Regions from separate parts of the Buttiauxella sp. JUb87 genome, predicted to be linked through region 3. Evidence: predicted binding sites of a transcription regulator. Region 3 holds the regulator's gene; each other region holds the start of a gene.
What was found. The regulator PurR, encoded in region 3, represses purine synthesis genes. The targets are predictions, from matches to a motif close to CANGCAAACGTTTGCNTG.
Positions count from the first base shown of each region.

Region 1: the regulator PurR is predicted to act here: its motif matches at 4,159-4,176, upstream of gcvT (glycine cleavage system aminomethyltransferase GcvT).
Region 2: the regulator PurR is predicted to act here: its motif matches at 3,808-3,825, upstream of EC843_RS21085 (NCS2 family permease).
Region 4: the regulator PurR is predicted to act here: its motif matches at 3,099-3,116, upstream of purT (formate-dependent phosphoribosylglycinamide formyltransferase).

Region 1 is NZ_SNVY01000002.1:455,862-463,641, forward strand. It holds gene gcvP (aminomethyl-transferring glycine dehydrogenase) at 1-2,430, opposite strand, end outside; gene gcvH (glycine cleavage system protein GcvH) at 2,560-2,949, opposite strand; gene gcvT (glycine cleavage system aminomethyltransferase GcvT) at 2,973-4,070, opposite strand; gene ubiI (FAD-dependent 2-octaprenylphenol hydroxylase) at 4,529-5,731, opposite strand; gene ubiH (2-octaprenyl-6-methoxyphenyl hydroxylase) at 5,757-6,935, opposite strand; gene pepP (Xaa-Pro aminopeptidase) at 6,932-7,780, opposite strand, start outside.
Region 2 is NZ_SNVY01000009.1:83,850-91,629, forward strand. It holds gene EC843_RS21065 (NADPH-dependent FMN reductase) at 1-71, shown strand, start outside; gene EC843_RS21070 (TetR/AcrR family transcriptional regulator) at 68-640, opposite strand; gene EC843_RS21075 (MBL fold metallo-hydrolase) at 827-1,942, shown strand; gene EC843_RS21080 (RamA family antibiotic efflux transcriptional regulator) at 1,964-2,305, shown strand; gene EC843_RS21085 (NCS2 family permease) at 2,366-3,703, opposite strand; gene yieH (6-phosphogluconate phosphatase) at 4,009-4,674, shown strand; gene EC843_RS21095 (LacI family DNA-binding transcriptional regulator) at 4,722-5,756, opposite strand; gene EC843_RS21100 (PTS sugar transporter subunit IIA) at 6,027-6,470, shown strand; gene EC843_RS21105 (PTS sugar transporter subunit IIB) at 6,486-6,773, shown strand; gene EC843_RS21110 (PTS ascorbate transporter subunit IIC) at 6,786-7,780, shown strand, end outside.
Region 3 is NZ_SNVY01000001.1:599,642-607,421, forward strand. It holds gene rnt (ribonuclease T) at 69-722, shown strand; gene EC843_RS02725 (Grx4 family monothiol glutaredoxin) at 772-1,116, opposite strand; gene EC843_RS02730 (C40 family peptidase) at 1,479-2,333, shown strand; gene sodB (superoxide dismutase [Fe]) at 2,465-3,046, shown strand; gene purR (HTH-type transcriptional repressor PurR) at 3,485-4,510, shown strand; gene punR (DNA-binding transcriptional activator PunR) at 4,549-5,460, opposite strand; gene punC (purine nucleoside transporter PunC) at 5,576-6,769, shown strand; gene cfa (cyclopropane fatty acyl phospholipid synthase) at 7,068-7,780, shown strand, end outside.
Region 4 is NZ_SNVY01000001.1:781,168-788,947, reverse strand. It holds gene edd (phosphogluconate dehydratase) at 1-1,108, shown strand, start outside; gene EC843_RS03660 (bifunctional 4-hydroxy-2-oxoglutarate aldolase/2-dehydro-3-deoxy-phosphogluconate aldolase) at 1,174-1,812, shown strand; gene purT (formate-dependent phosphoribosylglycinamide formyltransferase) at 1,878-3,056, opposite strand; gene EC843_RS03650 (YebG family protein) at 3,195-3,539, shown strand; gene EC843_RS03645 (tellurite resistance TerB family protein) at 3,657-4,340, shown strand; gene ptrB (oligopeptidase B) at 4,434-6,491, shown strand; gene exoX (exodeoxyribonuclease X) at 6,499-7,161, opposite strand; gene EC843_RS03630 (carbon-nitrogen hydrolase family protein) at 7,200-7,780, opposite strand, start outside.

The DNA of each region.
Region 1 (7,780 bases), on a different contig from region 3:
ATGCCCACTGCGCCCGGTGTAGAGAATCGGGAAAGCAGATTTCAGGCGAGTCGCAATATAGTTGGCATTCAGGATTGCCACCTGGCTTGCCTTCTTCAGACCCTGCGCGCCCATCATGCGGATGTACATCCAGCTGATTGGCAGAATGGATGCGCTACCAAATGGTGCTGCGGAAACCGCGCCCTGCTGAGTCAGCATCTCTTCAATCTGCACCACGCTATGGCCTGGTACAAACGGTGCCAGGTGCGCTTTCACGCCGATTGGCCCCATACCTGGACCGCCACCGCCGTGTGGAATGCAGAAGGTTTTGTGCAGGTTAAGGTGCGAAACATCCGCGCCGATGTAACCCGGAGAAGTGATCCCCACCTGTGCGTTCATGTTCGCGCCATCCAGATAAACCTGGCCGCCGAACTGATGCACGATCTGACACACTTCACGGATCGTTTCTTCGTACACGCCGTGGGTTGACGGGTAAGTCACCATGATACAAGACAGCGCATCGCCAGCCTGTTCGGCTTTCAGACGCAGATCGTGAAGATCGATATTGCCTTGTTTATCACACGCCACCACGACCACTTCCATGCCAGCCATTTGCGCTGACGCCGGGTTGGTGCCGTGAGCAGAACTTGGGATCAAGCACAGATTACGGCTGCCTTCGTTACGGCTTTCGTGATAACGACGAATCGCCAGCAGGCCCGCATATTCGCCCTGAGCACCGGAGTTTGGCTGCATACACAGCGCATCGTAACCGGTGAGTTTCACCAGCCAGTCAGACAGCTGGGAAATCATCTGATGGTAACCTTCCGCCTGGTTTGCCGGGCAGAACGGGTGCAGTTCGGCAAATTCCGGCCAGGTGATTGGGATCATTTCAGCGGCCGCGTTCAGCTTCATGGTGCAAGAGCCGAGTGGGATCATCGCCTGGTTGAGCGCCAGATCTTTGCGCTCAAGCGAGTGCATATAACGCATCATTTCGGTTTCGCTGTGGTAGCGATTGAACACCGGATGCGTCAGGAATTCGTCATTACGCACCATAGCTGCCGGTATAGACAGGCTGTCACCCGCAACGTTTTGATCTAATTTGTCGATGTCCAGACCGTGGTTATCGCCCAGCAACACCGTGAACAGCGCCTGCACATCTTCGCGGGTAGTCGCTTCATCCAGCGTGATGCCAACCGCGTTCAGAATATCGCTACGCAGGTTGATTTCATTGGCTTCGGCGCGTGCCAACACAGCGGCTTTATCGCTGACTTCAACACACAGAGTGTCGAACCAATGTTTGTGACGCAGCACCAGACCTTTTTGTTGCAGGCCAGCCGCCAGAATATCGGTCAGACGGTGGATACGCCCGGCAATACGTTTCAGGCCAGCCGGGCCATGGAACACCGCATACAGACTGGCGATGTTTGCCAGCAGAACCTGGGAAGTACAAATATTGGAGTTGGCTTTTTCGCGGCGGATATGTTGCTCGCGAGTTTGCATCGCCATGCGCAGCGCAGTCCGGCCCGCAGCATCGCGGGAAACACCGATAATACGGCCTGGCATAGAACGTTTGAATTCATCACGGGCTGCGAAGAATGCAGCATGCGGGCCACCGTAACCCATTGGCACGCCAAAACGCTGTGCGGAACCAAATACGATGTCAGCACCTTGTTTACCAGGTGCAGTCAGCAGAACCAGTGTCATAAAGTCAGCGGCAACACTCACGATGACTTTACGCTGTTTCAGCTCAACAATCAGAGCGCTGTAGTCATGGACTTCACCGGTGGTACCCACTTGTTGCAGCAGCACGCCAAACACGTCCTGATGATCGAGCACTTTCGCCGCGTCATCAACGATGACGTCGAAGCCGAAGGTTTCAGCACGGGTGCGTACTACGTCCAGCGTCTGTGGATGTACGTCGGCGGCAACAAAGAAGCGGTTGGCGTTCTTCAGTTTGCTGACGCGTTTAGCCATCGCCATCGCTTCTGCGGCAGCGGTTGCTTCGTCCAGCAAAGAAGCCGAGGCGATATCAAGACCGGTTAAATCCAGAGTCACTTGCTGGAAGTTAAGCAGAGCTTCAAGACGGCCTTGTGAAACTTCAGGCTGGTACGGGGTGTACGCGGTATACCAGCCTGGGTTTTCGAGCATGTTACGCAAGATGACAGGTGGCGTTTGCACCGCGGTGTAACCCATGCCGATATAGGTTTTAAAACACTTGTTACGTCCGGCAATGGTCTTTAATTCAGCCAGGGCCGCGAATTCCGTAGCAGCCTCACCCACCTGCGGTGGCTCAGCAAGCTGGATATCAGCAGGAACGATTGAAGCAATCAGCTCGTTAAGCGAACGAGCACCTACTGTTTCCAGCATTTCATGTTGCTGTTGTGCGTTCGGTCCAATGTGACGGTCGATAAACGCTTCGTGATTTTCAAGCTGACGTAAAGACTGGGTCATGAGCGGTGATTCCTGATGTGTGTTTCCCCCTTCTCCCTCAGGGAGAGGGCCGGGGTGAGGGTTGATGTGCTGATATTCCCCTCACCCTAACCCTCTCCCCAAAGGGGCGAGGGGATGAGTCGGTGTCGATTACTCGTCTTCTAACAGCGCTTCGTACGCCGTTGCATCCAGCAATTCGTCCAGTTCGGATTCGTCGCTAGCTTTGATTTTGAAGATCCAACCGCCAGTGTATGGCTCGCTGTTGATAAGCTCTGGCGTATCGCTCAGCTCGTTGTTCACAGCGATGATTTCACCGCTGATAGGTGCGTAAATGTCAGAGGCCGCTTTTACAGATTCAGCCACGGCGCAATCATCGCCAGTGCTGACCGTGGAGCCAACGTCTGGCAGGTCGACAAACACCATATCGCCCAGCAGCTCTTGCGCGTGTTCGGTGATACCTACGGTGTAAGACCCATCAGCTTCTTTACGCAGCCATTCGTGTTCTTTGCTGTATTTCAATTCGTTCGGCACATTGCTCATTGTTTTTCTCCTGATTTCGAAATTCACTGCGCGACAGCTTTACCGCCGCGAACAAAAATAGGTTTAGTCACTTTCACCGGCATTTCTCGGTTACGGATTTGCACAATGGCTGTTTCGCCAATGCCCGCAGGAACGCGTGCCAGAGCAATGCTGTAGCCCAACGTTGGTGAGAATGTCCCGCTGGTGATTACGCCTTCATGAATGTTGCCTGATTCATCCGTAAAGCGAACAGGCAGCTCATTACGTAATACGCCTTTTTCGGTCATGATCAAGCCAACGAGCTGGTCGGTGCCTTTCTCGCGCTGGAGTTCCAGTGCTTCACGGCCAATGAAATCGCGGTCTTCTGGCTGCCAGGCGATGGTCCAGCCCATATTGGCAGCCAGCGGAGAAACGCTTTCATCCATTTCCTGGCTGTAGAGGTTCATGCCGGATTCCAGACGTAGTGTGTCACGCGCGCCCAGTCCGCAAGGCTTCACGCCAACCTCAACGAGTTGCGCCCAAAATTCGGCCGCTTTCTCATTTGGCATAGCAATTTCGTAACCCGCTTCGCCGGTATAACCGGTGGTCGCAACAAACAGGTCACCCGCCTGAACACCGAAGAAGGGTTTCATGCCTGCCACTGCTTTACGCTGTTCTTCGGTAAACAGCTGCGCAGCTTTGGCCTGAGCGTTTGGCCCCTGAACGGCAATCAGCGCCAGGTCATCACGCACGGTGACAGAAACGCTGAACGGTTCGGCGTGTTGATTAATCCAGGCCAGGTCTTTTTCACGCGTGGCGGAATTCACCACCAGGCGGAAATAATCTTCGCTCTGGAAATAGATAATCAGGTCATCGATGACACCGCCGGAGGCGTTGAGCATGGCGGTGTAGAGGGCTTTACCCGGCTGGGTCAGTTTGGCAACGTCGTTTGCCACTAAGTAACGGAGGAATTCGCGGGTACGGCTGCCTTTAAGATCAACAATGGTCATGTGTGAAACATCAAACATACCGGCATCGTTGCGCACTGCGTGGTGCTCATCAATCTGCGACCCATAGTGCAATGGCATCATCCAGCCATGGAAATCCACCATACGTGCACCGCAGAGATTGTGCTGTTCAAACAAAGGGGTCTTTTGAGTCATTTTTTCCTCTTTAACCATCTGGTTGAAAAGCGCTGTTCGCTTTCCTTTTCGTCAGACGAAACCCAGCATCACCATCGATCCCGAGGGCGACGCAAACGTTACCTTTTGTCTGAACTTACCACTGAATGGGGGAGTAAACCATAAGGCACAAACCGTCATTGCATTAGCTTATGACCAAAACCAGGGAGGCATGATGCAGAGTATTCGACTGCAAAAATGCGAGACGCTGCGCATAATTAAGAAGTGTTTAAGTCAAAATTTAGTGTTAGCTAACATTTACGACCATTTCAGAAACAATTTCACTACAACGCTAAAAACGTGGGATGAGAAAAAGTAATCCGAGATAAGGGGTGAGATTAGAATTTTTCAAATGAGGGAAGGTGATCTCAGTCACATTGGATGCGCTAAGTCATTCGAGTTGCAGCGCTGCGGCTGCAACTCGCAAGTATGAGGAGTGTTTAACGAAGCCAGCTCGGTAAATCGTGTAGCCCCATCGCCTGACGGACAAGCTTTGATTTCACACCAGGAAGGGTATCAGCCAGTTTCAGGCCAATATCACGCAGCAGTTTCTTCGCCGGATTTTGACCGGCAAATAGGTCACGGAAACCCTGCATGCTGGCAAGCATCATCGCCGCACTGTGCTTGCGGCTGCGCTCGTAACGCCGTAGATATAAATACTGGCCGATGTCTTTACCCTGGCGGTGCAAACGACGCACTTCATCAATCAGTTCAGCGGCATCCATAAACCCAAGGTTCACACCCTGCCCGGCTAACGGATGGATGGTGTGTGCGGCGTCGCCCACCAGCGCCAGACGGTGCGCGGCAAAATTACGCGCGTAGCGGCCAGTCAACGGGAACACCTGGCGTTCACTTTCAACGTGACACAATCCAAGGCGCATATCGAATGCCACCGACAGCGCCTGGTTAAATTCTTCAGCACTCGCCTGTTGCAGACGTTCCGCTTCCAGCGGTGACAACGACCAGACAATCGAACATAAATGTGGGTCGCTTAACGGCAGGAAAGCCAGAATGCCCTCGCCGTGAAATATCTGGCGAGCCACCGCTTGATGGGGTTCAGTAGTGCGAATGGTCGCCACCAACGCATGATGGCGATAATCCCAAAACGTCAGTGGAATATCCGCCTGGTTACGCAGCCAGGAGTTTGCGCCATCAGCACCAACCACTAAGCGTGCAGTCAGCATCGCACCGTCTTTAAGGGTAATAAACGCTTCGTTTTCACCCCATGCGACTTGCTGCAATTCGGCAGGCGCCATCAGGGTGACATCGCTGCATTGTTCCGCGCGTTGCCATAAAGCATGATGGATAACGGCGTTTTCGACGATGTGACCAAGGTGACTGAAGCCAAAGGTTTTATCGTCAAAAGCGATATGCCCAAAGCTGTCTTGATCCCACACTTCCATGCCGTGATAACAACTGGCACGCTGGGCGATAATTTTCGGCCACGCGCCAAGGTGAGTCAGCAACTTTTCGCTGGCGGCATTGATGGCCGAGACACGTAAAGCCGGGGCAGATTCAGGTGCTTGCGGCTGTGGAAGATGGTTCTCCAGCACCGCAACACGCAAACCGCTGCCTTGCAGGCCGCAGGCAACCGCCAGACCCACCATGCCACCACCAACAATCGCCACATCAACGCTTTGCAAATTACTCTCCTTTAACAAACCTGTTTTAACGCGCAACCCAGCCGAGAGTACGCTCAGCCAGCGCGTCTCGCGCTGGGGTAAAATGTTCTATCGCCATCAGCCCAAGATTGCGCCCCATCACCAGTGGAGCCCAATGGTTAGCGAATACCTGAACTAAGCCATCGGTCACGCCAATGGTGGCAATTTTATCTTCGCTACGACGTTGCTGATATTCAGCCAGAACTGCATAACTGCCAATATCCTGGGCAGCTTCATGTGCAGCGGCGAGGTTTTCAGCCAGCGACATCACATCGCGCAGGCCGAGGTTAAAGCCTTGCCCGGCAATCGGATGTAGCGTTTGCGCAGCATTGCCCACTAGCGCAACGCGGTGAGAAACCGACTGCGTCGCCGTGGTCAGTGCCAGCGGATATTGCGCGCGCGCGCCCGCATGTGTGATTCGCCCAAGCCGCCAGCCAAATGCGCGTTGCAGTTCATTACAAAATTGCTCGTCATCCCACTGGGCAATTTCAGCCTGAGCGGATAATGGATGGCACCACACCAGCGAACAACGTCCGTCGGACATCGGTAACATCGCCAGCGGGCCGTGCTCGGTAAAACGCTCAAACGCGCGCCCGTTGTGCGGTTGTGAAGTGGTGATGTTGGCGATCACCGCAACCTGATGGTAATCCTGTTGCTGCCAGGTAATGCCAGATTGCGCGGCGAGCGGCGAGCGAGAGCCATCCGCCGCCACCAGCAATTTACCTTCAATACGCTCACCGTTATCCAACTGGACGCTGACTTTATCGGTTTCACGGGTGAACGAGGCAACGCGCTGCGGGCAATGTAATGCCACGCCCGGTGCTTTGCGCAGTAAAGCGAACAAACGCAGCCCGACATCATGCAGTTCCACGACTTGCCCTAGTGCCGGAATCTGATAATCCTGCGCATCCAGCGTGACGAAACCGGCATGGCCGCGATCGCTGACATGAACCGTGGTAATCGGGGTTGCACAGTCTTTGATGGCAGGCCACACGCCGATACGCGTCAATTGCTGGCAAGTCCCCTGCGCAATCGCGATAGCTCGCGCATCAAAACCAGGATGCGCCGCAGATTCCGGGGCCACCGCTTCAATTAAATGAACCGGCAACTTACCGTGAGTTAAACGGGAAATAGCCAGCGCCAGCGTCGCCCCAGCCATGCCTCCGCCGACAATAATCACGCTCATGAGTGACGCGCCGCCGCCATTAACGCTTCGATGTCGTCTGCCGACTTCACTACGCTGGCTGTCAGGTTTTCATTGCCGGTGGCGGTGATGAGGATATCGTCTTCAATACGAATCCCAATACCGCGGTACTCGGCGGGAACATCTGCATCAGGCGCGATATACAAACCAGGCTCCACGGTAATCACCATTCCAGGCTCAAGCTTGCGTGAACGATCCGCGCCATAAACGCCGACGTCGTGAACATCCAGCCCTAACCAATGGCTCAGACCATGCATAAAGAACGGACGGTGCGCGTTTTCGGCGATCAACTTATCTACGTCACCGTGGAGAATGCCGAGCTTGACCAGGCCCGTCACCATAATGCGAATCACTTGCGTGGTGACTTCCTGCATTGAGGTGCCAGGGCGATAGAGTTGCAGAGAGGTTTCGAGGGATTCGAGCACGATGTCGTAAATCGCCCGCTGCGGTGCGCTAAATTTACCGTTCACCGGGAAGGTACGCGTGATATCGCCCGCATAGCCGTGGTATTCACAACCGGCGTCGATCAGTACCAAATCGCCATCGCGCATTTGGCTCTCGTTTTCGGTGTAATGCAGAATGCAGGCATTTTCACCGCTGCCAACAATGGTGTTGTAAGACGGGAAGCGCGCACCGTGGCGGTTAAATTCGTGAAGGATTTCACCTTCGAGCTGATATTCAAACATCCCTGGACGGCATTTTTCCATCGCTCGGGTATGCCCAAGTGCGGTGATTTCACCGGCACGACGCATCAGCGCAATTTCTTCTTCCGACTTAAACAGACGCTGTTCGTGAACCCACGGACGCCAGTCAGTTAAGGTAGCCGG
Region 2 (7,780 bases), on a different contig from region 3:
AAAGCACGCTCGATCATTTGGCCGGGCAGCTGACGGCATTTGGTAATTATATTCAGCGAGTTAAAAACTAATTAGCTAAAGCGCGCCACATCGTTTCGAAGCCTAAAGCCTTAAAATCGCCAGCACGTTCCGGTTCACGGCTGGCGAATTCCATGGTCGTTTCTGCCAGCGAAGAAAAAATCGCATCACTAAACGCGCGATACGGGCCGCACTGAAAAGCCTTCAGTATCGATTGCGAACAGATCTCATGTAATTCCGGGAATAACTCCGCCACTTTTTGCTTCGTGTCATCATCAATCTTATCGCTCACCGACAGCTGACGAATCGCCCGATGCGCTTCAGGGTGACCAATCGCCCAGTCGATGTAGCTGTTCCAGATATAGCGGGTATATTCTTTCGGGTCTTTCAGTGTGCGGTCGAGATTCGCCTGCATGGAAATAAGTAAGCTTTGTTTCAAATACAGGTACAGCTCGTTTATCAAATCGTCCTTAGTGGCAAAATAACGAAATAGAGTACCTTCCGCGACGCCTGCGCCACGGGCAATTTGCGCAGTTGATGCCGCAATCCCCGACTGGCCTATGGCGATGGTTGCTGCATCCAGTAACGCTAATTTTTTATCTTCACTCTTCGGACGAGCCACAACGTTTTACCCCATATTTTAAAAACCAAATTGAATCACGCCAACTTCGCCACTGCAACGTTCAATGTCAGCGTTTGAAAAGCATCTTGACGGTCGTCACTCCTTATCTATAATGAGTGCTTACTCACTCATTATCAAGTTTACAGCTTCGTGCCAATGGATGGAACGATTTGTGCAGGCCAGGAAATGAAACGATTCTCCATATGCGCGGTAATAATTATGTTGATTGCAACAGCAGCCAGTTTGCCTTTTGTCCTGAATGCCGGGTTTGGCCAGGCTCCGCAAGGAGAAGGTCTAAGTTTAGTCGAACGCTCTGCAAATTACGTTGATGGACAATTTCGCAACCAGATCCCAACGCTTGGCTATACCGGGCAGAAAAGTAAGCTTGCGGCATGGTGGGGATTTTTAACCGCGAAGCGGGAAAATTCTCGCCCTCAACAACCTCTACCACTAGTGAAAACTTCACTGGCTAATCTGCCGCTGGAACAAGATACGATGGTCTGGCTCGGGCACTCCTCCTGGTACATCCAGCTGGCCGGCAAACGCATTCTTATCGATCCCGTTTTCAGCAGTTACGCCGCCCCGTTTTCATTTATCAATAAAGCCTTCCCTGGGGATTACCCGTGGACGGCTGAGTCGATGCCTGAAATCGATCTGCTGATTATCTCCCACGACCATTACGATCATCTGGATTACGCCACCATCAAAGCACTGAAGCCAAAAATCCGCCAGGTGATTACGCCATTGGGCGTTGGTTCGCATCTGCGTTACTGGGGCATAAATAGCGACATCATTCATGAAAAAGACTGGAACCAGACGGTAAAAATCTCGAACGACCTGACGGTGCATGTGTTACCCGCCCGGCATTTCTCTGGCCGCAGTCTGAAGAGCAACCAGACGTTATGGGCGAGTTTTATGTTCGTGACCAATGACAACAAAGTCTATTACAGCGGTGATACCGGCTACGGGCCACACTTCAAAGCTATCGGTGAACAGTTCGGTTCGATCGATTTAGCCATTATGGAAAACGGCCAATATGACAAGGACTGGAGCAATATTCATATGATGCCGCAAGAAACTGCACAAGCCGCAGTAGACCTCAAAGCTCGCGCCATACTTCCGGGCCATGCAGGCCGTTTTGTACTGGCAAATCATACGTGGGATGCGCCTTATAAAAGCCTCGCTGAAGCCAGTATCGGGAAAAATTATCGCCTGTTAACACCAAAGCAGGGTGAGCCTGTGCGGGTAAATGATAACGCACAACAATTTAGCGCCTGGTGGGAATCTGCCAGCGCAATGTAAGCGAACCACGCAGGGGGATGTATGACGATTTCAGCTCAGGTTATCGATACGATTGTTCAGTGGATTGATGACAATTTGCATCGACCATTACGCATTGATGATATTGCCGATCACGCGGGGTATTCGAAGTGGCACTTACAGCGTTTGTTTATGCACTACAAAGGTGAAAGTCTGGGGAAATACATTCGTGAGCGCAAATTGTTGCTGGCCGCGCGTGATTTACGCGACACCGATAACAAGGTTTACGATATTAGTCTGAAGTATGGCTTTGATTCGCAGCAGACGTTTACGCGGATATTTACGCGCACCTTTCATCAGCCACCGGGCAGGTATCGCAGAGAGAACCACAGCCAGCCACAATAACCGGCCATGGTTCACTGTTTCGTAGGCCGGATAAGCGCAAGCGCCATCCGGCAAAAACGATTAATGTGCGTCGATAAATACGATTTTCAGAATGAACAGCAGCGCCACAACAATCACGCATGGGCTGATTTCACGCCAGCGGCCCGTGCCGAGTTTCATCACGCAATAAGAGATGAAGCCCAGCGCGATGCCTTCGGTGATGGAGAAGCTGAAAGGCATCATTACCGCAGTAATAAACGCAGGAACCGCTTCTGTCAGGTCGTCCCACTTCACGCGCGATAAACTCGACGTCATCAACACGCCAACGTAGATCAACGCACCAGCTGCAGCATATGCCGGAACCATGCCTGCTAACGGGGAAAGGAAGATAACCAACAAGAACAGCAAACCAACGATGACCGCCGTCAGGCCAGTACGCCCGCCAACAGACACGCCAGAAGAGCTTTCGATATACGCGGTAACGGAAGAAGTCCCGATAAATGCACCCGCAACTGAAGACACGCTATCAACGTACAGCGCCTGCTTCATGCGTGGGAATTTCCCTTTTTCGTCGGCAAGCCCGGCTTTGTCTGTCACGCCAATCAGCGTGCCGGATGAGTCAAACAGGTTAACCAACATAAAGGAGAAGATAACACCCGCCAGACCAATGTTCAGCGAACCGGCTAAATCAACCTGGCCCACAACAGACAGCACGCTTGGTGGCGCGGAAACAATACCGTGGTATTGCACGTCGCCCATCATCCAGCCCAGCAGCGTGGTGACTACAATTGAAACCAGCACGGCAGCGTGAATATTGCGCGAGGCAAGAATGGCGATGATAAAGAAGCCCAGCGCGCCAAGCAGTACGCTGTGCGAAGTCAGGTTACCGATGGCCACCAGCGTGTCTTTATTAGCCACGATGATCCCGGCATTTTTCAGGCCCATCATGCCGATGAACAGACCAATACCGCTGGTGATACCGACACGCAAACTCACCGGAATGTTCGCAATCATCCAGTAACGCACACGGAAAATGGTCAGCAACAGCAGGCCTACTGCACCCCAGAAAATAGCACCCATCCCAACTTGCCAGGAAATCCCCATCGCACCTACCACCACAAAGGCGAAGAAGGCGTTCAGGCCCATTGCCGGAGCCAATGCGACTGGCAGATTGGCGAAAATACCCATCAGGATGCTACCTAATGCGGCAATCAAACAGGTGGTGACAAAAACGGCCTGGGTATCCATACCAGCGGCGCCAAGGATCTGCGGGTTGACGAAAACGATATACACCATCGTCAGGAAGGTCGTAAGACCGGCGATCACTTCAGTGCGTGCCGTGGTGCCGTGTTCGCGCAGTTTAAACACGCGCTCGAGCAGCCCCGGATTTGCGGCCGGAGTAGATTGTGGTTGGCTCATTAGTGTTAATTCCGAACATTGAGAGGGAAAATCCGTCGTTATCCTATACCAAAAATTCCCAAACATAATGACCCACGCTAATTTTTTTTCATTGAATTTACTTATACGGCAACGATTGCGTGCCGCAAAAATTCTGCAAATTGGGTAAAGTAGATATTTAATCTTATACCCGAGCTACTTCAAGATGCAGGTAGGCGGCAATCGAATGAATCCCGATGAACTTACTCAAGTAAGTGATTCGGGTGAATGAGAGCAGTCAACACCCCTGCATATTGAAGGGCGATGGGTAGAAATAAGGAAGCGGTATGTCCCGGATAGATGCGGTGTTCTTCGACTGCGATGGCACACTGGTCGATAGTGAGGTTATTTGCTCCAAAGCCTACGTGCATATGTTTGCGCAATACGGCATCGAACTTGCGCTCGAGGAGGTTTTCAAAACTTTCAAGGGAATCAAGCTCTACGAAATAATCGACACGATTAATACCCGCTATGGAGTGAACTTGCCAAAAGATGAACTGGAGCCGGTTTATCGCGCCGAAGTTTCGCGTCTGTTTGATAGCGAGCTGGTAGAGATTGACGGCGCAGCAGCACTAATTGCGCAAATCAACGTGCCGATGTGTATCGTTTCCAACGGCCCGGTCAGCAAAATGCAGCATTCACTGGGCAAAACCGGCATGCTCCACCATTTCCTGGACAAACTGTTTAGCGGCTACGATATACAGACGTGGAAACCGGATCCGGCACTGATGTTCCACGCCGCCGAGGCAATGAATGTGGATATCAAAAACTGTGTGCTGGTGGATGACTCTATGGCCGGTGCGCAATCCGGTATTGCCGCAGGCATGGAAGTTTTCTATTTTTGCGCCGACCCACACAACCAGCCGATTGATCACCCGAAAGTAACGACGTTTACCGATTTAGCGCAGTTGCCGGAGTTGTGGCGTGCGCGGGGTTGGAATATCACGGTTTAAGAACGATGGCGGATGGCGCAAGCTTATCCGCCCTACAACGACCGCGCTCAGGTGCTTTGACGTAATTCAACCTGGTAGTTGAACAACTCAACACGTGATTCATCTAACTCATCGTCATCATCGTTATTTAGTAACTCAATCAGCATTTTGCCCGCCTCTTTGCCCATTTTTTTATAATCTATACGTATGGACGTTAGTGTCGGATGGGTTTGATCGCAACTGTCAGAGCCATCAAGACAAGCGACTGCGATGTTTCCAGGAATTTTCAGCAAGCGGCGCTGGCACTCAAACATAATCCCCAGGGCAATTTCTTCATGGCTGCAAATAACCGCATCCAGATCCGGCTGGCGTTGCAGTATTTCAGTTAATGCATAACGCCCGAACTGCAGGCTGGCGGCTTCCGGAGTGGTAATCACTTGATCAGAGTTTTGATAGCGGCTGAGCATCGCTTTATGCCAGCCATTAAGCTGCTGGCGTTGCAGGCGGTTGTCCATATGCGCACCAATAAAGCCGATATTTTTATAACCCTGATCCAGCAAATGTTCCGTCAGTTTATGCGAGGCCTCAAAAAAGCCGGTTTCGAGGGAAATTTTCGCCTGACTAAATGGGGAACCCACAACGTTTATCGTCGGAATGTTAGCCTTTTCGAGTATTTGCCAGGTTTTCTCTGCCAGCTGCGAACCAAAAATCACCAGTGCCGCCGGGTTGCTTTGCAGCAGCGTCATTAATATTTCAGCTTCTTTATGCTGATTATGTTCATGACAGCCAAGCAGTAACTGGAATTCGTTTTTATTCAGCACTTGCTGCAGCGACTGCATAAAGCGCGAACTGGCTTTGTCGATCAAGGAAGGAATCAACACCGCGATGGTATTGCTGTGGCCAGAAGCGAGCGCACCAGCTGCCCGATTGGGGATATAACCCAGTTCTTCCACCGCTTGCTCTATCTTCTCGCGCAGTTTATCGGAAACCTGTTCCGGCGTTCTTAATGCCCGAGAAACGGTCATGGTTCCAACGCCTGCATAATTGGCAACTTCTTGCAGTGTGACCCGCCCGGTACCTCGGCGCTTACGCGTTTTTTCCATTCTGGCTCCCCGAGTTAATACAACTAACTGTTTTCATTATTTTTAATTCACCGTCTGTTCGTCAGACTATTGATCACGTTAGCAAAAACTCTCACGCATTGTATATGCAGGAACTGGATATAGCCAAAGTCAGACCTGGGATAAATGATAGCGCTATCACAATCCTTGATAGCGCTATCAGGTAGCGCTATCAAATGAGACAACCATCACATTAATGTCTGCGCAAAAAATCTACCCTCCTGTTAATTATCATCGGGAGTTATCAGTCGCATGTTAAAGAATCTATTAACCACAGAGGTCATTCAGGTCGTAGAACAGGCTAAAGACTGGCGCGATGCCGTGGCTATTTCATGTCGTCCGCTGATTGAAAATGGTTCGATCGAACCACGTTATGTTGACGCTATTTATCGCACTCATGAATCTATCGGTCCGTATTACGTGGTAGGGCCAGGCATTGCGATGCCACACGCTCGTCCGGAAGAAGGTGCAAATAAACTCGCACTGGCGCTGACGCTGATTACTTCAGGTGTGAATTTTGATGCGGATGAAAACGATCCGGTGAAATTGCTGATTGTGCTGGCCGCGACTGACAGCACCAGCCACATCGAAGCGATTTCCCAACTCGCCCAGTTATTCGATAACGAACAAGACATTCAGGCCATTTTGAAGGCCAAAACAACGCAGGACATTTTGTCCGTCATTGCGCGCTATTAATCCAGGGGAACAATTATGAAAATTACAGTGGTTTGCGGTAACGGCTTAGGTACTAGCCTGATGATGGAAATGAGCATTAAAACCATTCTGAAAGATCTTTCCGTTAATGCAGACGTCGACCATGTCGATCTCGGTTCAGCTAAAGGCACGCCAAGCGATATCTATGTCGGCACTAAAGACATTGCCGAGCAGTTAGTCGCGCAGTCTGTAGGCGGAAAAATCGTCGCACTGGACAACATGATCGATAAGAAAGCCATGAAAGAACGTTTGTCCGTGGCATTAACCGAATTAGGCGCACTGTAAGCAGGAGTCGATATGGATTTCTTTCGTTTTTTGATGAGCGATGTGCTTTCTGAACCAGCAGTGTTGGTAGGTCTAATCGCCTTGATTGGTCTGATCGCACAGAAAAAACCGGTCACAGAATGCATTAAAGGCACCGTCAAAACCATTATGGGTTTTGTGATTTTAGGTGCAGGTGCCGGACTGGTAGTTTCTTCTCTGGGTGATTTTGCGAACATTTTCCAGCACGCCTTTGGTATTCAGGGTGTGGTACCAAACAATGAAGCCATTGTTTCCGTCGCACAGAAAAGCTTCGGTAAAGAGATGGCGATGATCATGTTCTTCGCGATGGTTATCAATATATTGATTGCCCGTTTCACACCATGGAAATTTATCTTCCTGACCGGTCATCACACATTATTTATGTCGATGATGGTAGCTGTGATCCTGGCAACCGCAGGCATGAGCGGTGTAACGCTGATTGCTGTTGGCTCTTTGGTAGTTGGCGTGGCAATGGTCTTTTTCCCAGCCATTGCGCACCCTTACATGAAGAAAGTCACCGGTTCTGACGACGTCGCAATCGGCCACTTCTCAACATTGTCTTACGTGCTGGCAGGGTTCATCGGCAGCAAATTTGGTAATAAAGAACACTCGACTGAAGACATGAATGTGCCGAAAAGTCTGCTGTTCTTGCGTGATACACCAGTGGCTATCTCCTTTACCATGAGCATTATCTTCCTGGTGACCTGCCTGTTTGCTGGTGCAGACGTAGTGAAAGAGCTAAGCGGTGGTAAGAACTGGTTCATGTTCTCTATCATGCAATCCATCACTTTCGCGGCTGGTGTATACATCATTCTGCAAGGTGTGCGTATGGTAATTGCGGAGATCGTTCCGGCGTTCAAAGGTATTTCCGACAAGCTAGTGCCGAACGCGAAGCCTGCGCTTGATTGCCCGGTCGTCTTCCCTTATGCGCCTAACGCGGTGCTGGTTGGCTTCCTGAGCAGCTTTGCCGCAGGTTTAATCGGTATGTT
Region 3 (7,780 bases):
CCCGTTAGCTTCCCTTCTTAAAATTTGCCATAATGCGCGCTGCTTTTTCCCCGTATTAAGAGATCCTGATGTCTGACAACACGCAACTGCAAGGCCTGTGTGACCGCTTTCGTGGTTTTTATCCGGTAGTCATTGACGTTGAAACCGCTGGGTTTAACGCGAAAACCGATGCTTTACTGGAAGTCGCTGCCATCACCTTGAAGATGGATCAGGACGGCTGGTTAATGCCTGATGAAACCCTGCATTTCCATGTCGAACCTTTCGAAGGCGCTATCCTTCAGCCTGAAGCGCTGGCCTTCAATGGTATTGACCCGCACAACCCGTTGCGTGGTGCCGTCAGTGAATATGACGCGCTACATGCGATTTTTAAGATGGTGCGCAAAGGCATCAAAGACAGTGGGTGTAACCGTGCAATTATGGTGGCGCACAATGCCACCTTTGATCACAGCTTTATGATGGCCGCGGCAGAACGCGCGTCATTAAAACGTAACCCTTTTCATCCGTTTGTCACCTTTGATACCGCCGCACTGAGCGGACTGGCATTAGGCCAAACGGTGCTGGCGAAAGCGTGTATTGCTGCTGGTATGCCGTTTGATAGCAGCCAGGCGCACTCTGCACTTTATGATACCGAGCAAACCGCGCAGCTATTTTGCGAGATAGTGAATCGCTGGAAGCGTTTAGGTGGCTGGCCGCTGCCACTCCCTGCAGACCCCGAATCGTGAGCATAAAAAAAGCGACCTTAACGGTCGCTTTTTAATAACTAATAGCAAATTACTCTGCGTCTGGCTCTTCAGATTTATGCTTAGCAGCAGATTCTTTAATCAGCGCCTGCAATTCACCACGTTGATACATCTCAATGATGATGTCGCAACCGCCAACCAGCTCGCCATCAACCCACAATTGCGGGAAAGTCGGCCAGTTGGCATATTTTGGCAACTCAGCACGGATGTCCGGGTTCTGCAAAATATCAACGTAGGCGAAACGTTCACCACAGGCAGACAGCGCCTGCACAGCCTGGGCTGAGAAACCACAGCTAGGCAGTTTCGGGGAACCTTTCATATAAAGAAGGATTGGGTTTTCAGTAATCTGTTGTTGGATTTTTTCAATAGTGCTCATTGCTTGCTTCCTCAAACCTGGTCTCGGCAGTAGCCTGCCATTGTAGCGATCGATACCCTCTCCAGAAAACACCAATTTTTGCAGGGTTTCTGTGTACTACGCGATGGAGGGATAACATGTCTCAAGAATAACACTTTTCCGGTAGCTGCAAATCAGGAATTAACCCTATCCCTGATCAATAAATCACCTTATGACCTTAAGTTTGATGATTTTTTTTGCGACTGGTTACGAAACAGCACGACGATAGGTAAAAGGTTGTTAACTTTATCTCACTTAATAGATTAGAATCGGCGGGTTTCGCAAAATCATACACGGGCATGATGGTAATTATCATGCATTCATTTTAACCAGGGGATTGTCGAGTGGCGCGGATAACAAAAATTTCTATCACGCTCTGTGCTCTGCTATTTACCTTGCCGTATACACCATTGACGCAGGCGTCTGAGCACGCTCGTCCCGTGGCGGCGCATAAAGCGCACGTTGTGAAAAGCACAACCAAGAGCACAGAAAAGAGCAGTAAGAGTAAAGATAAAACCACTACCGCCAGCAAGAAAACCAACACCACCTCCAAAACAACCAGCAAGAAAAAAGAAACCACTGCCTCAACGAGCAAAACCGCTAAAAACTCCAGCAGTGCTAAAACAAAAAATCTTGCCAGTAAAGACCGCAAAAAATCCTCTCAGCTCGCGAAAGTCCAGCCTGTTGCTCTCACCGAAAAATGCAGTAAACCTCGTAAAGGTTATAAAACGCATTGCGTGAAAGTCAAAGCAGAGCAACCAACGACGATTGCCGCTGCGCATAAAGTCCGGGTGCAAAAAGCACAGAAAACGGCGATGAACAAATTGATGGGCCAGATTGGCAAACCGTATCGCTGGGGTGGGACTTCACCGCGTACCGGTTTCGATTGCAGCGGTCTGGTTTATTACGCCTATAAAGATTTGGTGAAGTTCCGTATTCCACGCACTGCCAACGAAATGTATCACCTGCGTGATGCCTCTTCGGTGGATCGTGGTGAGCTGGAAACAGGTGACCTGGTATTCTTCCGTACACAAGGTCGCGGTACTGCGGATCACGTAGGCGTGTATGTAGGCAACGGTAAGTTCATTCAGTCTCCACGTTCTGGCAGGGATATCCAAATCACTTCCTTGAGCGAAGATTACTGGCAACGCCACTATGTTGGCGCTAAACGTGTCATGACCTCCAAAACCATTCGTTAAAAATTCGTCGAAAATCTGCGCCTGCCCTTCATTGGGCAGGCGTGTTCCTCTTTTGCTTACCCTTTCAATTTGTTACCCTAAACCCGCACTAAAAGTGTTGTCTAGATGTAAACAATAATAAGGAGTTAGCAATGTCGTTCGAACTACCTGCACTACCGTATGCAAAAGATGCTTTAGCACCGCATATCTCCGCCGAAACCCTGGAATACCATTACGGTAAACACCATCAAACCTATGTCACTAACCTGAATAATCTGGTTAAAGGCAGCGCGTTTGAGGGTAAAACCCTCGAAGAGATCGTTCGTACTTCCGAAGGTGGCGTATTTAACAACGCCGCTCAGGTCTGGAACCACACTTTCTACTGGAACTGCCTGGCACCAAATGCTGGCGGCGAGCCAACTGGCGAACTGCTGGAAGCCATCAATAAATCTTTTGGTAGCTTCGCTGAGTTCAAGCAGCAATTTACTGATGCTGCTATCAAGAACTTCGGTGCTGGCTGGACATGGCTGGTTAAACAGGAAGATGGCGCATTAGCGATTGTTTCTACCTCTAACGCTGGCACCCCACTGACGACTGCAGCTAAACCGCTGTTGACTGTGGATGTGTGGGAACATGCGTACTACATCGACTACCGCAATGCTCGTGCTGGCTACCTTGAGCATTTCTGGGCGCTGGTGAACTGGGCGTTTGTTGCGAAGAATTTAGCAGCTTAATGCAAAAGTAAATGGGCCGCGATTTGCGGCCCATCTTGATCAAAGCGTAAAAATCAGTGCAGTACGGCAGTTAGTGCGCCGAAAACAATCAAAGCCAAAACAATTACCGTCGTCGTGATTGAAAATTTCAAATCGGTGCTCATCATTAAACTCCTTTTATATCCATACAATCGATGTGTCAGGGTGATTTTCCCACAACCAGAGATAAAAATCCTCCAGGTTTTAATCTGATATCAATTTTCCCTCTTCCACTTTTCGCCTGGATAGGCCAAAATCCCTCGCTAATTTGTTGCGTATCGTCAATTCAATGCCCTCCTCCCGTTTTATGTCGCAATCCCGGCATACCTGCAACCATCATGTTGCCTGTGGAGTCAGCGTACGCAAACGTTTAACATAATAGCAATCAAGGGTTTACGATATAGCCCGGAGTGAATTTTAATGGCGACAATCAAGGACGTGGCGAAGCGCGCAAACGTTTCCACTACAACCGTATCACATGTGATTAACAAAACCCGTTTTGTGGCGGAAGAAACGCGCAATGCGGTGTGGGCAGCAATTAAAGAATTGCACTACTCGCCAAGCGCCGTAGCACGAAGCCTGAAAGTTAATCACACCAAAACGATTGGTCTGCTTGCCACTTCCAGTGAAGCACCCTATTTCGCCGAGATAATCGAAGCGGTGGAAAATAGCTGCTTTGAAAAAGGCTACACCCTGATTTTGGGCAACGCGCACAACAACTTTGAAAAGCAGCGCGCTTACTTATCGATGATGGCACAAAAGCGTGTCGATGGCCTGTTAGTGATGTGCTCTGAATATCCTGAATCATTGCTCACCATGCTTGAAGAGTACCGTCACATCCCTATGGTGGTGATGGACTGGGGCGAGGCTCGTGCCGATTTCACCGACTCCGTGGTCGATAACGCTTTCCACGGCGGTTATCTTGCTGGACGTTATTTGATTGAACGCGGCCACCGCGAAATTGGCGCCATTCCCGGGCAAATGGAACGTAACACCGGTGGCGGCCGCCATGCAGGCTTTATGAAAGCACTGGAAGAAGCGGGAATTTCCATTCCGGAAAACTGGATTGTTCAGGGTGACTTTGAACCTGAATCAGGTTACCGCGCCATGCAGCAGATCATCGGCCAGTCTCATCGCCCAACAGCGGTATTCTGTGGCGGCGACATTATGGCGATGGGTGCTATTTGCGCTGCTGATGAAATGGGGCTGCGCGTGCCGCAGGATATTTCCGTTATCGGTTACGACAACGTACGCAACGCGCGTTACTTCTCACCAGCATTGACCACCATCCACCAGCCGAAAGATTCGCTAGGGGAAACGGCGTTTAATATGCTGCTGGATAGAATCGTCAACAAACGCGAAGAGTCGCAGTCGATTGAGGTTCACCCGCGTCTGATTGAACGCCGCTCTGTGGCTGATGGCCCGTTTCGCGATTATCGCCGCTAAGTGTGTGTCGGATGTCGCGCAAGCGACATCCAGCAGACTTACAGCGGCTCCTGTAACCACTCCTGATTCATCGTGTCACTATCGCCTAAGTAATCCAACAGCCAGGCCAACGCTGGCGATGCATCGTTTTGCTGCCATGTCAGGCAACATGCCGCGTCAGGGAATGGATTATCCAGCGTTAATTCGCGCCATTTCCCTGAAGCAACCCACGGTTTGGCAATATGTAACGGCACCATGCCGATACACAACCCCGCGCTCAAGCAATCCGAACCGGACGCCCAATCAGGCACTACCACGCGGCGCTGGTTATCTAACAGCCAGGTAATTCGTTTTGGTAATGAACGCGAAGTATCTTCCAGAACTAGCGATGGCCAGGCACGCAGGTCATCATCGCTTAACGTCCCGTCGCACTGTGCCAGTGGGTGCGAGGAAGCCACCACGCAACGCCAGCTCAACGTTCCCATATCACGGAAGGCATAACGCCCCCCAACCGGAATCGCCTGAGTCGCGCCAATCGCCACTTCTACGCGTCCATCCGCCAGCGCATCCCACACGCCGTTGAACACTTCCTGAAAGATACGTAATTCGATATCAGGAAAATGGCGATAGAAATCCAGCACCAGTTGCCGCGTTCGCTCCGGTTTTACAATGTTATCAACTGCAATCGCCAGGTGACCGCGCCATCCATTGGCGATCTGTTGGCACTGTTGCCGTGTCGTCATCATTTTTTTGATAACAGAGCGGCCTTCTTTGAGAAAAAAGACGCCAGCAGGGGTTAATTCAACATCCCGATGACGACGTTCGAATAGCGGAACGGCTAACCAATCTTCGAGTTGCCGCACCGTATAACTAATGGCAGACGGAACGCGGTGCAACTCTTGTGCTGCACCGCTGAAGCTGCCATTGCGCGCTACCGCATCGATGACTTCCAGCGAGTATTCTGACCACATTTCTTTGCTCACAAATTTTTTGAACGCAACCTACAAATATTAGCGTTTCACAAGCGTAATTGCACTCCGTACACTCTCGCGGCGATTAACCTGCAAGATAAAACAAGAGAAAATTATGCAACCATCAAAAGGATTTCTTATCTGGCTGGCCGGATTAAGTGTGCTGGGGTTCCTCGCCACAGACATGTATCTGCCTGCTTTCGCTGCCATTCAGCAAGATTTACAGACCGACGCCTCTGCCGTCAGTGCCAGCCTGAGTCTGTTCCTTGCCGGCTTTGCGTTTGCCCAGTTGATGTGGGGTCCATTGTCAGACCACTTCGGTCGTAAACCGGTATTACTGGCGGGTTTGAGCCTGTTCGCCATCGGTTGTATTGGCATGCTGTGGGTTGAAAGCGCCACCGCGCTACTGGTACTGCGTTTTGTTCAGGCGGTTGGCGTCTGTTCTGCGGCCGTCAGTTGGCAAGCTTTGGTGACCGATTACTATCCGGCGAATCGCGCTAACCGTATTTTCGCCACCATTATGCCACTGGTTGGCTTGTCTCCGGCGTTGGCACCGCTGCTCGGTAGCTGGATTTTGACTCACTTTGACTGGCAGGCGATTTTCGCCACTCTGTTTGCCATCACGCTGGTGCTGATGATCCCGACTTTACGTCTGAAACCCCGCACTCAGCACCATCCGCAAACCGAAGATAATAAAGTCAGCTTTACCTCTTTGCTGCGCTCACGCGTGTACAGCGGGAACGTATTGATTTATGCCGCCTGCTCCGCCAGCTTCTTTGCCTGGCTGACCGGTTCGCCATTCATTCTTAACGATATGGGTTATAGCCCGGCGGTTATTGGCCTGAGTTATGTGCCGCAAACCATCGCCTTCTTGATTGGCGGCTACGGCTGCCGTAGCGCGCTGCAAAAATGGCAAGGCAAGCAAATGTTGCCATGGTTACTTGCGCTCTACACCCTGAGCATTTTCGGTACCTGGGGTGTGGCGGTCAGCGGCCATGCCAGCCTCACGCTGCTATTGATTCCATTCTGCGTGATGGCGATTGCTAATGGTGCGATTTACCCGATCGTCGTTGCTTCAGCCTTGTTGCCATTCCCACAGGCCACCGGTAAAGCAGCTGCATTGCAAAATACGCTGCAATTAGGTTTGTGCTTCCTGGCAAGTTTGATGGTGTCATGGTTGGTCGCAACCCCGTTGTTGACCACCACCAGCGTCATGCTGGTGACCATCGTCTTAGCCATGTTGGGCTACTTGCTGCAACGCCGTAGTCATGTCAAAGTCTGGCAACCTGCTGAATCCGATGCACATTAATGTATCGTTTGCGTGACAGCAATGTAGTTAGCTTGCTAACAATATTTCATTGAATCACCGCCTGGGCGAGCCTATACTTATTTACGGCTTGACCGTCAGCACAATAATAATGACGTTTTGACGGGAGCCTTTGTGCTCCCGTTTGTTGTTTTAGAAGCTTTTTTTGTGGGCTCTCGCCCCCCTTTCTCTGTTCTACGTCGGATATCAGGCTCGCGGTATTTTCCGTGACATTTCTCACATGCCCAAAATAGCGTCTACGCTGTTTTAAGGTTCCTCTCACAATGGTGATGGAGAAGCTATGAGTTCATCGTGTATAGAAGAAGTCAGCATAAGAAATAACCCGTGGTATCGAATCGTGAGCGAAATGCTCACGCAGGCTGGCGTGGAAATTAACGGCCCGCGCCCTTTCGATATCCAGGTTAAGCATCCCGATTTTTTTAAGCGCGTGCTGCAAGAAGGCACCCTCGGGCTGGGTGAAAGCTATATGGACGGCTGGTGGGACTGCGAACGGCTGGATATATTTTTCAATAACACCATCCGTGCCGGACTTGAGAATCAACTCCCCCGCCATTTAAAAGACACCCTGCGCATTGCTGCAGCCCGAATATTAAATCTGCAATCCAAAAAACGCGCCTGGATTGTCGGTAAAGAACATTATGATCTTGGCAACGACTTATTTAGCCGGATGCTCGATGAACATATGCAATATTCCTGCGGCTACTGGAAATCAGCCACTACCCTTAGCGATGCGCAGAATGCCAAACTGAAAATGATCTGCGATAAGTTGCATCTTGAGCCAGGTATGACGCTGCTGGATATCGGCTGCGGCTGGGGTGGGCTTGCGGAATATGCCGCACGGCATTATGGGGTCGTGGTTCATGGCGTGACCATTTCTGCCGAGCAGCAGAAAATGGCTCAGGAACGTTGTCTCGGGCTGGACGTGACTATCTTGCTGCAAGATTATCGCGATTTAGAAATGCAGTTTGACCGCATTGTTTCAGTTGGCATGTT
Region 4 (7,780 bases), 180 kb from region 3:
GTTTATGGGGATGCAGCTCCCGGGTTCTTCGTTTGTTCATCCGGATGCCCCTCTGCGCCATGAACTAACGGCGGCAGCGGCACGTCAGGTAACGCGCCTGACAGGAAATGGCAACGAGTGGATGCCACTCGGTAAAATGATTGACGAAAAAGTAGTGGTCAATGGCATTGTTGCGTTGTTGGCAACCGGCGGTTCTACCAACCATACGATGCACCTGGTCGCGATGGCGCGTGCAGCAGGTATCATCATTAACTGGGATGATTTCTCTGATCTTTCTGATGTGGTGCCTTTGCTGGCGCGCCTGTACCCGAACGGCCCGGCGGACATCAATCACTTCCAGGCCGCGGGCGGTGTGCCAGTGCTAATGCGCGAATTGCTCAAAGGTGGCCTGCTGCATGAAGACGTGAACACTGTTGCGGGCTTTGGTCTGCATCACTACACCATGGAACCATGGCTGGATAATGGGCAGCTTGCATGGCGTGAAGGTGCGACAACCGCACTCGATACCGATGTCATTGCAACCTTTGAAAAACCATTCTCCAAACACGGCGGCACCAAAGTGCTTAGCGGTAACCTCGGCCGTGCAGTAATGAAAACCTCTGCAGTCCCCGTAGAAAATCAAATTATCGAAGCTCCCGCCGTCATCTTTGAAAGCCAGCATGACGTTTTGCCAGCGTTTGAAGCAGGTCTGCTGGACCGTGACTGCGTGGTTGTTGTGCGCCATCAAGGGCCAAAAGCGAATGGCATGCCAGAATTACATAAACTTATGCCGCCACTTGGGGTATTATTGGACCGCTGTTTCAAAATTGCGTTAGTCACTGATGGACGACTGTCGGGTGCATCAGGTAAGGTGCCCTCAGCAATCCATGTTACGCCAGAAGCCTATGATGGTGGGTTGCTGGCGAAAGTCCGTGATGGCGATATGATTCGCGTCAATGGTCAAACGGGTGAACTGACATTGCTGGTCGATGATGCAGAGCTTGCAAAACGCACTGCATATCACCCGGACCTCAGCGCTGATCGCGTTGGAACCGGCCGTGAACTATTTAGCGCGTTACGCGAACAGTTATCTGGCGCGGAACAGGGCGCGACCTGCATTAAATTTTAAGGACCAGATGTAGCAATTGCCGCACTGGAAACGAATTATAAAGTTGGTTGAAGAGGCCTTATTAGATGAAAAACTGGAAAACTACTGCGGAACAGATCCTGAAAACAGGGCCGGTTGTCCCGGTTATTGTAATTAACAAACTGGAACACGCAGTACCAATGGCTAAAGCATTAGTTGCTGGTGGCGTGCGCGTTCTGGAAGTGACTCTGCGTACTCCATGTGCAATGGACGCGATTCGCGCTATCGCTAAAGAAGTACCAGAAGCGATTATTGGTGCGGGTACCGTTCTGAACCCAGAGCAACTGGCAGAAGTGACCGAAGCTGGCGCGCAGTTCGCTATCAGCCCGGGTCTGACTGAGCCACTGTTGAAAGCGGCAACCGAAGGCTCAATTCCATTGATTCCGGGTATCAGCACTGTTTCTGAACTGATGCTGGGTCTGGATTACGGCTTGAAAGAATTCAAATTCTTCCCGGCTGAAGCGAATGGTGGCACCAAAGCACTGCAAGCTATTGCGGGCCCATTCTCTCAGGTTCGTTTCTGCCCAACTGGCGGGATCACACCGGCTAACTACCGTGATTACCTGGCACTGAAAAGCGTTCTGTGTATCGGTGGCTCATGGTTGGTTCCGGCTGACGCACTGGAAGCAGGTGATTACGACCGTATTACTCAGCTTGCTCGTGAAGCGGTTGAAGGCGCGAAATAATACGCCATTCTTTAAGTTGTAGCTGCGTAAAACCGGTCACATAGATAACGATGTGACCGGTTTTTTTATCCTTTGACGATAACCGCTTTGGTTGCGGCAATCGCACGCGCAATCGCATCTTCCACGCTAGAACCTGTTGCCAGCGTGACACCCATACGGCGTTTACCTTCAATCTCCGGCTTACCAAACAGACGCACCTGCAAACCGGCACCTACCGCACCCGCGACGTTACCGTACTGGACGTTATCACTGGTTAATTCTGGCAGGATCACCGCAGAAGCCGCCGGGCCATACTGGCGAATATCGCCAATTGGCAAGCCGAGGAAGGCGCGGACATGTAATGCAAACTCTGACAAATCCTGAGAAATCAGCGTCACCATGCCGGTATCATGTGGACGCGGGGAAACCTCGCTGAAAATGACCTCATCGCCACAGACAAACAGCTCAACGCCAAACAACCCGAAGCCCCCCAGGGATTTCACGACTTTCTCGGCAATTTCCTGCGCGCGACAAATCGCAACATCACTCATCTTTTGTGGCTGCCACGACTCACGATAATCGCCGTCTTCCTGACGATGACCAATTGGCGCGCAGAAATGCACGCCATCGATTGCGCTGATGGTCAACAAAGTGATTTCAAAATCAAAATTCACCACCCCTTCGACAATGACGCGTCCTTTGCCTGCCCGGCCACCGAGTTGAGCGTATTCCCAGGCTTTGGCTAACTGGTCGGCATTGCGGATAAAGCTTTGCCCTTTGCCTGAAGAGCTCATTACCGGTTTAACGATGCAAGGGAAGCCAATTTCTTCGACGGCTTGCAAGAAAGCGCTTTCGCTATCGGCAAAGCGGTAGCTTGAAGTGGGCAGTTCTAACTCTTCAGCTGCCAGACGACGAATACCTTCGCGGTTCATGGTCAACTTAGTGGCTCGGGCGCACGGGACAACGTTCTGGCCTTGCTGCTCCAGTTCTACCAGCATATCCGTGGCAATGGCTTCAATTTCGGGAACGATAAAATCGGGCATTTCAGCAGCGACCAGCTTTTTAAGTTCGGCACCATCAAGCATATTAATGACATGACTACGGTGCGCGACGTGCATCGCTGGGGCATCAGCGTAGCGGTCTACGGCAATCACTTCCAGCCCCAGACGTTGACATTCAATTGCCACTTCTTTTCCTAATTCGCCTGAACCCAACAACATCACACGTGTAGCTGAAGGACGAAGCGCTGTTCCCAACATTGACATAATCTGTATACCCAAACGGAGAAAATAGACCGGCGAATTATAAACGAAAACGTTTGCGTACGCAGCGACTTTCCCGCTTGCGATGCAAGGGTAATATTATTATACTGTTTAAATAAACAGTTAAGCCGGAGCTGCAAAATGGCGGTTGAAATCAAATACGTTGTAGTACGAGAGGGGCAAGAAAAAATGTCATTTGCCAGTAAAAAGGACGCAGACGCCTATGACAAAATGCTCGACCTGGCCGAAGTGTTGAGTGACTGGCTCACTCAAAGCCCAATTGCTCTCGAAGAAGGCCAAAATGACGTGCTGGCCATGTGGATGGCAGAAAACAAAGATGTGCTTTCGACCGTACTGAAAAGCGGAAAATTGCCAGAGCTGGAAACGGCAACAGCAGCAGATGAAACGCCTGAAGTCGTTACTGAAGAAGAGGCTTCTGATGATAAAGTAGCCGAACATCCACGTAAACGCACCAAAGCCGCTTAAGTTTTATCGCGTCGGAATACCGGCGCGGTTCTTTTCTCATCTTTAGTCTTATCAGACACTTCTTGACAGCCTTTCACCTAACCTCAGTGGCTATGTTCTAAAACAAGGGTGTCTCTCATGAGTAATTGGTTACAGCAGCTTCAGTCTATGCTGGGGCAAGCGACACAGCCCGGCCAAAAATCTTCCAGGCACAATCAACCCACTCAAGATCCTCAGGGGCTGAGCAAATTACTGGTACCTGGCGCGCTGGGTGGCTTAGCGGGGTTACTGCTGGCAAGTAAATCATCGCGTAAATTACTCACTAAATACGGAACCAGCGCGCTGTTGGTTGGCGGTGGGGCAGTCGCTGGAAGCGTGATGTGGAGCAAATATAAAGATCGCGTCCGTGAAACCCATCAGGGGGAGCCGCAATTTGGGCAGCAACAATCGCCAGTTGATGTGCGGACCCAGCGTCTGGTAATGGCATTGGTCTTTGCCGCGAAAAGTGACGGCCATATCGATGACAAAGAGCGCCAGATAATCGAACAACAGTTGCGGGATGCGGGTATTGAAGAGTCAGGCCGTACGCTGATTCAACAGGCTATCGATCAACCGCTTGATCCACAGCGTTTGGTACAAGGCGTTAATAACGAAGAAGAAGCTCTGGAACTTTATTTCCTCAGCTGTGCGGCAATCGACATCGACCACTTTATGGAACGTAGCTATCTCAGTGCGTTAGGTGATGCGCTAAAAATCCCACAAGATGTGCGCGAAGGTATTGAAAAAGATATTCAGCAACAGAAACTCAATCTGCCGGGTTAACCCCGGCATTTTTCTCAAAATCCCACGTTACGCTTGCAAGGCTGTCTTAATTTGCCACCCTTACAGGGTGTTAACTCAAAAATGAAAATCGACATGCCACCAAAAGCTAAAAAAATTCCTCACACCATGTCAGTTCATGGCGATACCCGCATCGATAACTATTATTGGTTGCGCGACGACGAGCGCGCAGATGCGCAAGTACTTGATTATCTGCATCAGGAAAATGATTACGGCCATCAAGTCATGAGCACGCAACAGGCGCTACAAGAACGCTTGCTCAAAGAGATGATCGACCGTATCCCACAACGCGATGTCTCCGCGCCCTATACGCAAAATGGCTATCGTTATCGCCAGGTTTTTGAAACCGGAAATGAATACGCCATTTATCAGCGCCAGTCGGTGATGCTGGCTGAATGGGAAGAGTGGAGCACGCTGGTGGATGGTAATCGCCGTGCTGCCCACAGTGAATTTTATACGATGGGCGGGATGAGCATCACGCCTGACAATACTGTGCTGGCATTGGCGGAAGATTTTCTTTCGCGTCGCCAGTACGGTTTGCGTTTCCGCAATCTGGAAACCGGGAACTGGTACCCGGAAGTGCTGGAAAATGTCGACAGCAGTTTTGTCTGGGCGAATGATTCCGCCACGCTTTACTACGTCCGCAAGCACCCTAAAACGCTGCTGCCATATCAGGTCTGGCGACATACGGTAGGGCATCCTTCCACGTCCGACGAGTTGGTTTACGAAGAGAAGGACGAAATGTTTTATGTCAGCGTGCATAAAACGACTTCGAAGCATTTTGTCCTGATTTACCTGAGCAGCGCGACGACCAGCGAAGTGTTGTTGCTGGATGCCGAGCTGGTGGATGCGCAGCCACAAAGTTTTGCACCACGCCGTAAAGACCACGAATACACTCTCGATCACTATCAACATCATTTTTATCTGCGTTCGAATCGTGAAGGCAAAAACTTTGGTTTGTATCGCTCAAAAGTGCGCGACGAAAGCCAATGGGAAGAGCTGATTCCACCACGTGAAAACGTCATGCTGGAAGGGTTTACGTTGTTTACCGATTGGCTGGTTGTTGAAGAACGCCAGCAAGGGCTAACCAGCCTACGGCAAATTAACCGTAAAACGCACGAAGTGACCGGAATTGCTTTTGACGATCCGGCATACGTAACTTGGGTTGGCTACAATCCTGAACCGGAATCTTCCCGACTACGTTACGGTTACTCGTCAATGACTACGCCTGATACCTTATTCGAGCTGGATATGGATACCGGCGAGCGGCGCGTCATTAAACAAAGCGAAGTGGCGGGATTTGATGCCAGTCACTATCGCAGTGAACATTTATGGATAACGGTACGAGATGGCGTCCAGGTGCCGGTATCACTGGTTTATCACCGTGAACATTTCATCCGTGGGAAAAATCCACTTTTGGTGTACGGCTATGGCTCGTATGGCAGCAGTATGGATGCTGATTTCAGCAGCAGCCGTTTGAGCCTGTTAGACCGTGGTTTTGTCTATGCGATTGCCCACGTGCGTGGCGGCGGTGAGCTTGGCCAACAATGGTATGAAGACGGCAAATACCTAAAGAAAATGAATACATTCAATGATTATCTGGATGTGTGTGATGGTTTGCTGAAGTTGGGATACGGCGATGAAAATCTGTTGTATTCCATGGGGGGGAGCGCAGGCGGGTTATTAGTGGGCGCGGCTATCAATATGCGTCCGGATTTGTTTCACGGTGTGGTCGCGCAAGTGCCATTTGTTGACGTGCTTACCACCATGCTAGACGAGTCAATTCCGTTAACCACGGGTGAATTTGAAGAATGGGGGAATCCGCAAGATGTTGAGTATTACCACTACATCAAACAGTACAGCCCATACGACCAAATCACCGCGCAGGCTTATCCGCATATACTGGTGACCACGGGTTTGCACGACTCGCAAGTGCAGTATTGGGAACCCGCCAAATGGGTCGCAAAATTGCGCGAAACACGTATCGACGATAACTTGCTGTTGTTATGTACTGATATGGACTCGGGGCATGGTGGGAAATCAGGGCGATTCAAATCATACGAAGGTGTGGCGCTGGAGTTCGCGTTCTTGATTGCCCTGGCGCAAGGCACCTTACCAGGGCGTGTGGAGTAATGCGTTTTTACCCTTCGAGATAATGTTTCAGCGTCATTCTGAGATCCGGTGCTAATTCTTTGATGTTATTTAACATCCAACGTAAATAGCCCGGATCTTTATCCGCAATTTCAGCAATGGGCTGGCCACGATACTTGCCAAACGCCATGGTGGTGACCATCGCCGGACGGCCAGTAATAGTCACCATCTGATCGGGTGTCCAGCCGGATTCTTCCATAATCCGCAACAGCAAAGCGGCGGTAATGTAGCAATCGAACAGGGCGCGGTGGTGATGCAAGCCTGCCGGTGTTTCCACTTCAAGCTTGAGCGATTTATATAAACCCATGTTGCTGTATTTGATACCGGGCCATAAACGGCGGGCCAGTTTTACGGTACAAATCCATTCGCTGTCAGGCAGTTCAGGCAACATTCGCTGGTCAAAGCTGGCGTTATGGGCAACATAATAGGGGCTGCCGTGGTAGCGCGGAATGACATCTTCAATCCACGGTTTATTCGCCACCATTTCTTCAGTAATCTTATGAATGGCCATCGCCTGGTGACCAATGGGACGATCCGGACGCACCAGATCGCTCATTGGATTAACAATCTCACCATTGACGATATCGACAGACGCCACTTCCACCACGCCGCCCTGCAAACCGCAGGTTTCCGTATCAATAATGCGCAGCATATTCACTCCATCAGAACTTCGCTGGTTTCAATAACGCGCTAGCGTAATGGAATGATTTCTCCGTGCCAACCTTTCTCATCGCGCCGACCAACGGCCAGCAATTCGCCATGATCGGCGCGCACCACTAACTCGCCGCGATCATCCCAACAGGCGCTACGTCCCGCGGAGCGGTATTTGCCGGTCGAAAAAGCATGATTAGCCAGCAATACCGGCAAATTGTATTTACGCGCCCAACGTTGCAGATACATTTCATCGTGCTGGTAACTGATTTCGTTAATGAACTTGCCTGTGGCGTAAAGACTTGCGCCCATCTCAGCAGCGCTGCGTGGCCAGGTTTCTTCATCGCTGCCGGTACTGAACCCCATCGCGACGCTACGATTATGCAAACCAACCAAAGGGGTATGCTGGCCTGGAAGGTCAATATCGCTTGAAAGAGGTTTGCAACAGGCGACGCGCGAACCATCAGGCAAAAAGCCTACAGAACCGGGTGAAACACCTCCTTTACACCGCAGGGGCAAACCCACGACGATAGTCATTTTGTGTTCTATGGCGGCATTTTGCAGAGGATTAAGACGTTCATCAGTGAAGGGTAGTGCGCAGTCGTGGTGATTTTCTATGT